Regions from separate parts of the Pseudoalteromonas sp. CR1 genome, predicted to be linked through region 2. Evidence: predicted binding sites of a transcription regulator. Region 2 holds the regulator's gene; each other region holds the start of a gene.
What was found. Region 2 encodes sigma-54, which starts transcription at its own class of promoters, with help from an activator protein. Its sites were predicted from a motif close to GTTGGCACGNNNNTNGNNT; they were not measured.
Positions count from the first base shown of each region.

Region 1: a site for sigma-54 is predicted at 2,018-2,036, ahead of KZZ04_RS11195 (BON domain-containing protein). Genes of this name have one in related genera too.
Region 3: a site for sigma-54 is predicted at 1,483-1,501, ahead of KZZ04_RS06135 (amidase family protein). Genes of this name have one in related genera too.

Region 1 is NZ_JAHXRM010000011.1:57,259-61,117, forward strand. It holds gene KZZ04_RS11180 (porin family protein) at 50-631, opposite strand; tRNA gene KZZ04_RS11185 (tRNA-Ile) at 834-910, opposite strand; gene KZZ04_RS11190 (YqaE/Pmp3 family membrane protein) at 1,197-1,355, opposite strand; gene KZZ04_RS11195 (BON domain-containing protein) at 1,419-1,982, opposite strand; gene KZZ04_RS11200 (LiaF domain-containing protein) at 2,302-2,958, shown strand; gene KZZ04_RS11205 (VOC family protein) at 3,018-3,434, opposite strand; gene suhB (inositol-1-monophosphatase) at 3,685-3,859, shown strand, end outside.
Region 2 is NZ_JAHXRM010000001.1:15,405-19,263, reverse strand. It holds gene lptB (LPS export ABC transporter ATP-binding protein) at 1-602, shown strand, start outside; gene KZZ04_RS00110 (RNA polymerase factor sigma-54) at 672-2,171, shown strand; gene hpf (ribosome hibernation promoting factor) at 2,198-2,485, shown strand; gene ptsN (PTS IIA-like nitrogen regulatory protein PtsN) at 2,490-2,942, shown strand; gene rapZ (RNase adapter RapZ) at 2,962-3,807, shown strand; gene KZZ04_RS00090 (HPr family phosphocarrier protein) at 3,851-3,859, shown strand, end outside.
Region 3 is NZ_JAHXRM010000004.1:210,341-214,199, forward strand. It holds gene KZZ04_RS06125 (TetR/AcrR family transcriptional regulator) at 195-848, shown strand; gene KZZ04_RS06130 (putative 4-hydroxy-4-methyl-2-oxoglutarate aldolase) at 852-1,334, shown strand; gene KZZ04_RS06135 (amidase family protein) at 1,673-2,881, shown strand; gene KZZ04_RS06140 (gamma-glutamyltransferase family protein) at 2,878-3,859, shown strand, end outside.

The DNA.
Region 1 (3,859 bases), on a different contig from region 2:
CGTAAACAATTAAGCGCACCTCTTAGTGCGCTCAATTAACTGCTGGTGATTAAAAGCTGTAACGTGCAGTTAAGCTAATATAATCTAAATCATCTATTGTGGTGTAGCTGGTACCTACAGAAAAATTTGTATTTATATAATAACGAGCACCTAACGTAATAGCTGTTTCACTGTCATCTGCAATATCAATGTAACCTAAGCGGCCATCAATTTCGATGCTATCAGTTAGCATTGATCTAACACCCGCAGATAATCCATAGCCATTTTCATCATCCGAAAAATCACTACCGCTGTACGATACTTCAGTTTCTATGTTTTCATACGTTACTAAACCATAAAAATCAGTGCTTTCACTCATTGCAGTACGGTAACCTACGCCTGCGCTCAACCAGTTAAGATCTACATCTAAACCATCTTCTGAGTCGCCTACAGTCTTATATTGACCAGACACAAAAAAATTATCGCCTAGTAATTTACTACCATCAAGCGTCCAACCATTTGCATCATCGCCATCAAGATCTGCATTTAAGTAACCGCCAGACACATAATTAAAGTGAGGTGTTTCTGCAAATGCAGCTGGGGTGGCAAAAACGGAGCTTAATAATAAGAGTGCGACTTTATTCATTTTCATGGTACTTCCTTTTAGATATATTTAAACAACACATTGTTGTACCCAATAAAATACACACCTATATTATTGATTGCAATAAGAAAGTTAATAGATTAATTAAGAATCAAGATATAAGTTAAGCAAAATAAATAATATAGAAATTAGCGTTTTGAGTGTGCAATAAATTGGTATTTACTAGGATATACTTAGAATATTTGAAAAGTGGTGGCCCCTCCCAGACTCGAACTGGGGACCTAACGATTATGAGTCGTGTGCTCTAACCAACTGAGCTAAGGGGCCAACTTTATATAACTGCAAGGCAGTTAATTTTTGAAGCGTTTAGCCACAGAGCGACTAAAGCGGGTTGCAGTATAAAAACTTTTTTAGGGCTTGTCACTACCAAAAACCTTTATTTTAACAATCAGTAAGCTAACTGCTTAAATTGTAATCTTTTAAAGGGGCAGAGTGGTTAAATTTGGGAAAATTTTGAGTGGGTACGGTAAAAACCATTAAAAATAATATTTATTAATTGAATGCGCTGAGCGATATTTACTTACAACTAGCATAAACATAACTCAGCAACGCATTATTTTTTAGCAATAATATAAATTGCATGTATTAACCCAGGGAAGTAACCCAATAGCGTTAATAAAATATTAATCCAAAAATGCATGCCTAAGCCCACTTGTAAAAAAACACCCAGTGGTGGCAGCAAAACAGACAGTATTATACGAATGATATCCATTATTTAGCTCCTTCAAACAATTAAAAACAAAAAGCCCAGCAATGCTGGGCTTTGAGTATAACGTTATTCAGCTACGATAGATAAGTTATCTACCACATCACGAACGTCTTCAGCATTTTTAGCAATTTCGATTGCCAACTGCTTCTCCGCTGATGATTCAACCGAACCGTTTAATGTAACAACACCATTATCGGTATCTACATCAATATCGGTTCCACCTACTTCTGAATCAAATAGGAAACGTGTTGTAATAACGGTGGTGATTTTAGCGTCCGTTAGGTCGTTATCATCATCCATCATTTTAGAATCTGTATGTTTAGCGCTCATGTTTTTAACAACGGTTAGGCTGTTTTCAACGTCCATGACGCCATCTAGACTAAGTACAAGTTCTTCTGCTAGCTCTTTTTCTACTTCGCTATCAACTTTACCTGTAAGTACTACCTTGCCATTTGTTACATCAGTGTTTATGTCAAAGTTGTTTAGGTCTGTGTTCATAAGAAGCACAGTTTCTGCCTTGCCATCAATCCAAGCATCTTTACTTTCGTTTTCCCAGCTGTTTGCATGTGCACCCATTGCTGTTGTACCAAGAACTAACGCGGCGATAATAGATTTGTTAAATGTTTTCATAATCTTTCTCCTTTTGATTAAAGACACTTTAACTAATGCGAACATCAAGCCAACTTTATTTAACATTAAAAATCAATCACTTAATGATAAATTTGTATTATTACAGCTTTGGCGTATTCCCCCTATTTACAGGGAAGTGAGTAAAACTTTCTCAAAGTGTGAAAATTACTAGATTATTGCTATTTTGGTTAATGTATCGTTAATATAACAACTAATAATTCAGCATTATAAAACTAAATCATTGATTATAAATAAAATTAATTATGGTATACGGTTTGCTAACTAGTTAGCTAATAGCAAATACAATAAGGAATTACTCATGTCAGTTAAAGTTGAAGACCGCCCAATAGAGCAAGTACGCGAACAAGTGATTGATCAGTTAATTTATAACTATAGCCATGGCGTTATATCGGTTGAGGCATTTGAAAGACGATTAGACCAAGCAATGGACGCCAAAGACAATTTAGTGCTGCTAACGTTAGTAGAAGACCTAACACTTAATACCGACAAGCAATACAAAGCTGAAAAACAATCGCAGTTTACGCCAAATTACAGTGCACAACAGCATAGTGATGACGATATTACACTTCGCAGTATTTTGGGCTCAAACGAGAGAAGCGGACAATGGGTAGTGCCTAAAAATATTTACCTAAATAATTATATGGGCTCTGTGGTACTCGATTTCACCGACGCTATATTTACACATCAAAACGTAACAATTCATGTTAATTGTATTTTTGGTAGCGACGAAATTTATGTACCCGAGCATGTTAATGTAGTGTCTAAAATGTTTTGTATTTTAAGCACCTTAGAAAACAAATCAGTCACATTAAATAAGCGCCAAGGCCCTACCATTCATATTGAAGGCAAAGCGATATTAGGGTCGGTTGAAGTAAAGGTAAAGCGTACCATAAAAGAAAAGTTTATTAGCTTTGCAAACGATTTGAAGGCACAGCTAGGGGTAAGTAACAAATAAGTACAACCGTATTTGCTTTAATATGGCTGCTTTTTAGCAGCCATATTATAATTGCAGGCTTATAAATCATTATTTCGCTCAGCAGGAACATCGGACAAATACTCTACAAACTCAACCTCAAAACCCGAAGGGTCTCTGAAGTAGATGTTTTTTCTAAATGGATTTTTAGTACCGTGCTTATATGCTGCAAAACCCGCTTTATTTAAACGTGATACCGTATTATCTAAATTAGCCGTTACGTAAGCAAAGTGAGCAAAACCAACTTGATGTCCTGAAAGCGCTCTGTTTTCACCCTCACCATGATCGCTCATTGCTATATATTGCGTGTCGTCACCAAAGTGGATCCAACGCCTTGGTTTTCCATACCAATCACCCCGTCCTTCGCTTCGTATTACCCAATGCGGGAAAATAGCTTGGTAAAAACGAATCATGGTATCGATGTTTTTAACAACTAAGTTTACGTGTTCTAAATACATACTGTGTCCTTGTGAGTTAATTTAAACGCATCATAAAACCTCAAGCTAACTTTAGGTAAAGTGCTTTTTTATAGTTTTTATATGTAATAGAGCAGATACACGATGATTTAAATTAAATGTGCAACACTTTCAATGCTGTACAAAAAACACTCACAAGTATTTAGGGTTTATTGTTTACTTTATGTCAAAAGTCGCTAAAATACGCCGGCTGAAATATACAAACGTTCTTTTACAACCCAAAGGTAACTCCATGCATCCAATGTTAAACATTGCGGTTCGCGCTGCGCGTAACGCAGGCAAAATTTTACTTCGCGCTAGCGAAGACTTATCAAAAGTTGAAGTGCAACAAAAAGGCGCTAACGACTTAGTAACTAATATTGATAAAGAAGCCGAAGCCGTAATCCGTGACACTATTTTACAGTCTT
Region 2 (3,859 bases):
AAACCACCACGTTTTATATGATTGTAGGCTTAGTCCCTAGCGATAAAGGTAAAATATCTATCGACGAGAACGATATTACTCTTTTACCTATGCACAGTCGTGCTAGATTAGGCATTGGCTACTTGCCGCAAGAGTCGTCTATATTCAGAAAGTTAACCGTATATCAAAACTTAATGGCTATTTTAGAAACTCGAAAGGAGCTCACTAAGCAAGCCAGAGAAGATACACTTAATAATCTATTGGATGAATTTAGCATTCAACACATTCGCGACAGTAAAGGTATGGCACTATCGGGCGGAGAGCGTCGCCGAGTAGAGATTGCACGTGCTTTAGCTGCAGATCCAAAGTTTATTTTATTAGACGAACCGTTTGCCGGCGTTGACCCTATTTCAGTGTTGGATATTAAAAAAATTATTGAACACCTTAAAAACCGTGGTATTGGTGTATTAATAACAGACCATAATGTAAGAGAAACCCTTGATGTTTGCGAAAAAGCCTACATTGTTTCTCATGGGGAACTGATTGCTTCTGGTGCCCCTGAACACGTATTAAACGATAAAACTGTACGCGATGTATATTTAGGCGAGCAATTTAGGCTGTAACATTTACGCCTTATTTGTATGCATCTGCTAGTATTAATTATAACAACTTAAAAGGATTGTTAGAGATACATGAGGCAATCACTACAGCTGCGCATGGGCCAGCAACTTACAATGACACCTCAGTTGCAACAAGCTATTCGCTTGCTGCAATTAAGCACATTGGATCTTCAGCAAGAAATACAAGAAGCGCTCGACAGCAACCCATTACTTGAGGTTGAGGAGCAAGACTATGCCGATGACCTAGCAGGCAAAAATGAGCAAAAAGCAGATAATGATGAAGTGACAGTAAGTGCATCTGCCGATGAAGCCCCCAGTGAGTATGAACAAGACAGTGGTGAAGCCCTTGCAAAAGATACCGTCAGTGACGACATGGCAATGGACGTTAGCTGGGATGAGTACATGAGTGCCGCCCCAGCATCGTCTTCAGGCCCCATGCCTGAAGATGAGTCTATTTATCAAGGTGCATCGACTGAAACGCTTCACGAATACTTAATGTGGCAATTACAACTAACGCCATTTAGCCCTACGGATGAAGCGATTGCTATTGCAATAGTTGAAGCCGTGGACGACTCAGGCATATTAACCCTCAGCTGTGAAGAAATTTTAGAGAGCTTTAATCAAGATAACGACGATGACGTTGAGGTTGAACTTGATGAAATAGAAGCAGTTTTAAAGCGTATTCAATTATTTGACCCTGTTGGTATTGCAGCACGAAGCTTACAAGAATGTTTATGTATTCAGTTAAATCAATTTGATAAAGGCACCCCTTTTATTGACGAAACAAAAATGATTTTAACCGAGCACATAGATTTGTTAGCTGCTCGCGACTATCGTACATTAATGAAAAAAACGAAGCTCAAAGAAGATGAGCTTAAAGAAGTAATGACACTTATTCATACGCTTAACCCAAAGCCTGCAGACACAATAGTGCGAGAAGAGTCTGAATATGTAATACCAGATGTGTCAGTTAAGAAAATTAAAGGCCGCTGGGTGGTTGAACTAAACCCAGACAGCATGCCAAAAATTCGTGTAAACAGCCAATATGCTGCAATGTCGCGTACAGTTAAGTCGAGCGGTGATAGCCAGTTTATTCGCTCACATTTACAAGAAGCTAAATGGTTTATTAAAAGTTTAGAAAGCAGAAACGACACGCTTTTAAAAGTAACTAACTGTATCGTAAAGCAACAACAAGGTTTTTTTGAACACGGTCCAGAAGCCATGAAACCTATGGTTTTAAATGATGTAGCCGAAATGGTAGAAATGCACGAATCGACAATTTCGCGCGTAACGACTCAAAAGTACATGCACACACCGCGTGGAATATTTGAGCTTAAATACTTTTTCTCAAGCCATGTAAGCACCGAAAATGGTGGAGAATGTTCATCCACAGCGATACGAGCACTTATCAAAAAACTAATCGCAGCAGAAAACTCAGCAAAACCATTGAGTGATAGCAAAATTGCGGATATATTGGCTGAGCAAGGAATTAAAGTAGCAAGACGTACAATCGCAAAATACCGCGAATCTCTTGCTATTCCACCGTCAAATCAGCGAAAGAGTCTGATCTAAGACGCTAAACAAAGAGGGTAATGCTTATGCAACTAAATTTAACTGGTCGTCATGTAGAACTAACTGATTCATTAAGAGACTATATAAATACCAAATTTGCGAAGCTAGAAAGGCACTCTGATCATATTAATAATGTTCATGTCATTCTTGATATAGAAAAATTAAATCAAAAAGCAGAAGCAACTATTCATGTAAGTGGCGCTGAATTATTCGCATCCACTGAACATCAAGATATGTATGCAGCGATTGATTCATTGATTGATAAGCTTGACCGTCAAGTAATTAAACACAAAGAGAAGCTTGCTCGACACTAATATGATGAAACTAAGTTCACTTATATGCCAGGACTGCAGCAAAGCTGCGGTCCTTTTTAATAGTAAAAAAAGAATTTTAGAGTTTATTAGCGAGCTTGCTCACGATAAATTACCGTATTTGTCTCAACAAGATATTTTGGGCGCTTTATTAACTCGCGAAAAGCTAGGTAGCACAGGAATAGGAAGAGGCATAGCTATTCCACATGGTCGAATGAGCGGCGCACAAGAACCTTTAGCATTAGTATTAGTAAGTGAAACACCGATTAACTTTGATGCTATAGACAATCGACCAGTTGATATTTTTGTTGCACTCATCGTACCTGATGGTGATAACCAGCAACACTTAAAGACGCTAGCGACGATAGCTGATAAACTAAAAAACAAAGAATTTTGCAAACAGCTACGCTGTGCTAAATCGGACGCCGAGCTGTATCAAATTATTGTTGACCAATCGTAATAAATTTAAAGGGTGATTAATGGAGTTGATTATCATAAGTGGCCGTTCTGGTTCTGGTAAGTCGGTTGCTTTACGCGTTGTTGAAGATCTAGGTTATTATTGCGTAGATAACATCCCTGTAAATTTATTACCTTCTTTGGTAAGAAGCGTTTCTGATAACTACGATAAAATCGCCGTTAGCATCGATGTGCGAAACTTGCCAAAAGAACAAGATGAATTTAATCACATTATTGAATATTTACCGGGTTTTACAAAACCAACACTATTTTATTTAGACAGTGAAGATCAAACATTAATAAAACGTTTTTCAGAAACAAGACGTTTGCACCCTCTATCAATCGATTCGCTTCCGCTTGATTTAGCCATAAAAAAAGAAAAAGAACTACTTGACGTGCTAACTACTCGTGCCGATTACATGATAGATACCAGCGACTTGAGTGTTCATCAACTCGCTGAATCGATTCGTGAAAAAATATTAGGTAAAAAAGACAAGCAGCTGATTGTCACATTTGAATCATTTGGTTTTAAACATGGTATACCTAAAGAAGCAGACTACGTATTTGATGCACGTTTTTTACCTAACCCACATTGGGAGCCTGAACTAAAACCACTCAATGGTTTAGACCAGCCAGTAAAAGATTATTTAGCTAGCCACAGCATAGTTCAAAAGTTCACATGGCAAATACAAACTTTTGTGCAAACCTGGTTGCCTCATTTAGAACGCAATAACCGTAGCTACTTAACGATTGCTATTGGTTGTACTGGCGGACAACATCGCTCTGTATATTTAGCGCAAACAATTGGTGAAAGCTTTGCAGTTACGCATCCTAATGTAAAAATACGCCACAGAGAACAAGAAAAATAATTTATATAAACTAATAACCTGTTCAGCTTTGATAGAGTAATGTATGCGTATA
Region 3 (3,859 bases), on a different contig from region 2:
AAACTGGCCGTTATTTGATCAGGGCGCGAGAATTGTAATCCAGTGGACTTAGTAAAGTTCAAAATAAATTAGTAAACGTCATTAGCCGAAGCATTAGCTAATGTGTGTATTTAAGTGTTGAAGCCACTTTAGTAATTGACCTTTCGGTCAGTAAAGCTACAATCAATCAACACGTTAAACTCGCATAATAAATAATGACCACACAAACAAAACCAAATAAAAAAGAAGTCACTCGGGAAAAAAACCAACTGCTTATTTTAAATGCTGCCGAGCAATTGTTTTCTCTTAATGGGTATGACGGTGCAAGCATGAGTATGGTTGCAAAAGAAGCGAACGTGCCTAAAGCTAACATACTGTATTATTTCAAAAGCAAGGACGGCCTTTACGAAGCCGTGATAGACCGCATAATAGCAAACTGGAACTTAGGCCTTGATAACGTCACCGCTGAAGACGATCCTGCTGCAGTGCTTTATAACTACATAAAAAGTAAAGTGATACTTGCTGTAAACCAACCTCTACAATCTCGTTTATTTGCCAATGAAATTTTACGGGGCGCACCGTATTTACAAAACTACTTTAGAACAAATACCCGCCCTTGGGTTAAACAAAAAATTGATGTGTTTCAGTCCTGGATGGACGCAAAAAAAATAGACCAAGTAGACCCCCATCACCTTTTATTTACTATTTGGTCAACAACACAATACTACGCTGACTTTCAGGCAGAAGTACTTTTGGTAATGAATAAACTTGAATATGACGAAACCGACGTGGCACAAATAACACAATCAATTGCCCACATAATTTTAAAAGGTATTGGCTTAAAAATACCCGTTCAAAATGAGAGCTAACACATGGAAAACTTTACAACCCCCGACCTATTCGACGATCACCGCAACTCGGTTCAAGTAGCAGATAGTGGCTTGCATCACTTTGGTAACAAAACCACCTTTAGTGGCCAAGCAGTGACCGTTACCTGCCCAGAAGACAATTCGTTTGCCGCCGATATTTTACATAAAGATGGCAAAGGTAAAGTGTTAGTAATTGATGGATTTGCTAGCAAACGCTTTGCTTTTATTGGCGACATTATGGCCGAACGCGCGCTACAAAATGGCTGGGAAGGTGTTGTAATAAATGGTTGTTGCCGCGATATAGAAATACTTGCAACAATGGATTTACCGGTCATGGCCCTTGGTTCAACCCCTCGCAGCACACTTAAGCGCGGTTTTGGCGATCAAGACCAAGTTATTAATATGCTAGGCACCGCAATAGCGCCAAACGATTGGTTGTACGCCGACGTTAATGGCCTAATAATTAGTAAAACCCCCCTTATTTAATAAGTTCATGTAAAAAACAAACCAACTTGGTGCAGCATTGCACCAAACTGGTTTGTTTTACGCTTAAAAACACCCATTCTTAAACGTTAAAATTATAAATACCCCTCTGCAACGCCCAAAAACCTGACCAATCGGACAAGAATAAAGTTTTGGCATCTGTTTTGCTTATACTAAGTTTGCTAAAACCAAAGTCACCAATTAAAAGTGCACTAATGCTGTGTAAATAAAAATAATATATTACGCAATGAACTTAAAAAAAATAACGACAACAGTCTTTTTTAATCAATTTAAAATTAGTAAATAACCATTTGGTCAGTTTTATTTCGATGGGTTACAAAATGAACACGCAATCAAAAACTAAAAACACAGGCATATTTTGTGACCATGGACCAAGTAATTGGCAATCAAGCCAAACGGGCGCACTTAACAATAAGCGCCTTGCTGTAAAAGATGTATTTGCTATTAAAGAGCATAAAAACAGTGCAGGTAATCCACGCTGGTTTAAAACACATCCACCAGCTAAACAAACCGCAAGTAGCGTAAACAAATTAATGGATGCGGGTTGTATTTTTACAGGCTTTACCCACACCGACGAACTTGCTTACAGCTTAGAAGGTAATAATATTCATTATGGCGCAGCACAAAACCCTAAATTAAAAGGGCACGCGTGTGGGGGGTCAAGTATGGGCTCAGCTGCAGCGGTAGCCGGCAATTTAGCTGACATTGGGTTGGGCACCGATACCGGCGGCTCTATTAGAATACCCGCAAGTTACTGCGGCTTATTTGGCATTAGGCCAAGCCATAACGTGATTGAAAAAGATGGCCTAATCCCGCTAGCACCGCCTTATGATACTATTGGTTGGCTTACCCAAAGCGCAGAACTATTAGAACAAGTAGGCAACGTATTGCTTCCAAATCAAACGGTGAGTAGCGTAAATACCTTGGTGATTTGCGAGCCGTTATTTGAGTTAGTAAGCCCAGACTTGCAAGCCCCCATTAAGCAACTACTAGAAAAAACCAAACCTTATTTTAGACACCACAAAGAATTTGCGCTGCCAAAAAGCAGCATTTTAAGCGAACTTGCCGATAGCTTTAGAATACTGCAAGGTCGTGCTATAGCTAAAGCGCATAAAGATTGGCTTCAATTGCCAGGGCACCCTCCCCAGTTTGCTCCGGCAATTGCTGCCCGTTTTAAAATGGCACTGGCACTCACTGCCCAAGAAGAACAAGAGGCACTTACTATACAAACCCAGTGGCAAACATTAATCGCTAAAAACTTAAGCTCAAACAGCTGCTTATTTTTGCCAACCACGCCAACAACCGCACCTAAACTGGGCGCCGACACAAGCGCACTGCGCATGCAAATTATAACTTTATCTGCTATTGCGGGCTTGAGCCGCTCGGCGCAAGTTCACTTACCATTGGCTAATTTAGATAATGGCCACCCTTATGGGTTTTCACTCATGATGAGCCATAACAACGATAAAAGCCTACTTGCCTGCGCAACGCAATTAGCTGCATATTTTAAACAGGAAACTCTCACATGAACGCACACAACATTGCATTTACAGCCCCGCACTTTGCTGCAACAGAGGCGGGCACATTAATATTAAAACAAGGCGGCACAGCCGTTGAGGCCATGGTAGCGGCAGCCGCAGCTATTAGCGTGGTTTACCCACATATGAACTCGATTGGCGGCGACAGCTTTTGGCTTATTGATTACCCAAATCAAAGCACCCCTACCGCAATTGATGCCTGCGGGCGCGCACCTAAAAACGTAGATGCCTATAAAAATGCCAACCAAATGCCTGAACGCGGCGGTTTAAGTGCGCTTACTCAAGCAGCTACGCTCCGCGGCTGGCAAAAAGCCCTTGAGGTAGATGAACACGCAGTCCTGCCGTTAAGTACTATTTTAGGCCCCGCGATTAAGCTTGCCCGCGAAGGGTTTACTGTTACCAAAAGCCTTCAAGCAGGTTGCGAAAAACTAGCAACGGTTGCTAATACCAATGGTGCCTTTAAAGCGCTATACATTCCCAACGGTAAACCGTTACAAGCAGGGCAACACTTTAAAAACCCAAAACTAGCCAATACCTTTGAACATTTGGCAAAACATGGCTTAAGCGCTTTTTATGAAGGGCCTTTAGCTGACTCATTTGCGGCCGATTTAGCAAGCGCTGGTAGCATTATTACCCCAGCCGACATTGCCAATACACAAGCCGATGTAGTTGCCCCACTGAGCGCTAATTTGTCGGGTATTAATTGCTATAACTTACCGGCACCTACACAAGGGGTGCATTCGCTGCAAATAATTGGCGCGGTTAATAAACTAAAATACAACGCCAACACCGAAGCCGACTGGACCCATTTAATTGTAGAGGCAACCAAACAAAGCTTTACTCACCGCCCTACACTTTGGGCCGACCCAGAAGCACTCGGCGATGATTACAAAAATGCACTAACCGATGATCGCCTAAACGAGCTTGCCAACAATATTGATATGAGCCAAGCCAAAAACTGGCCGTTCA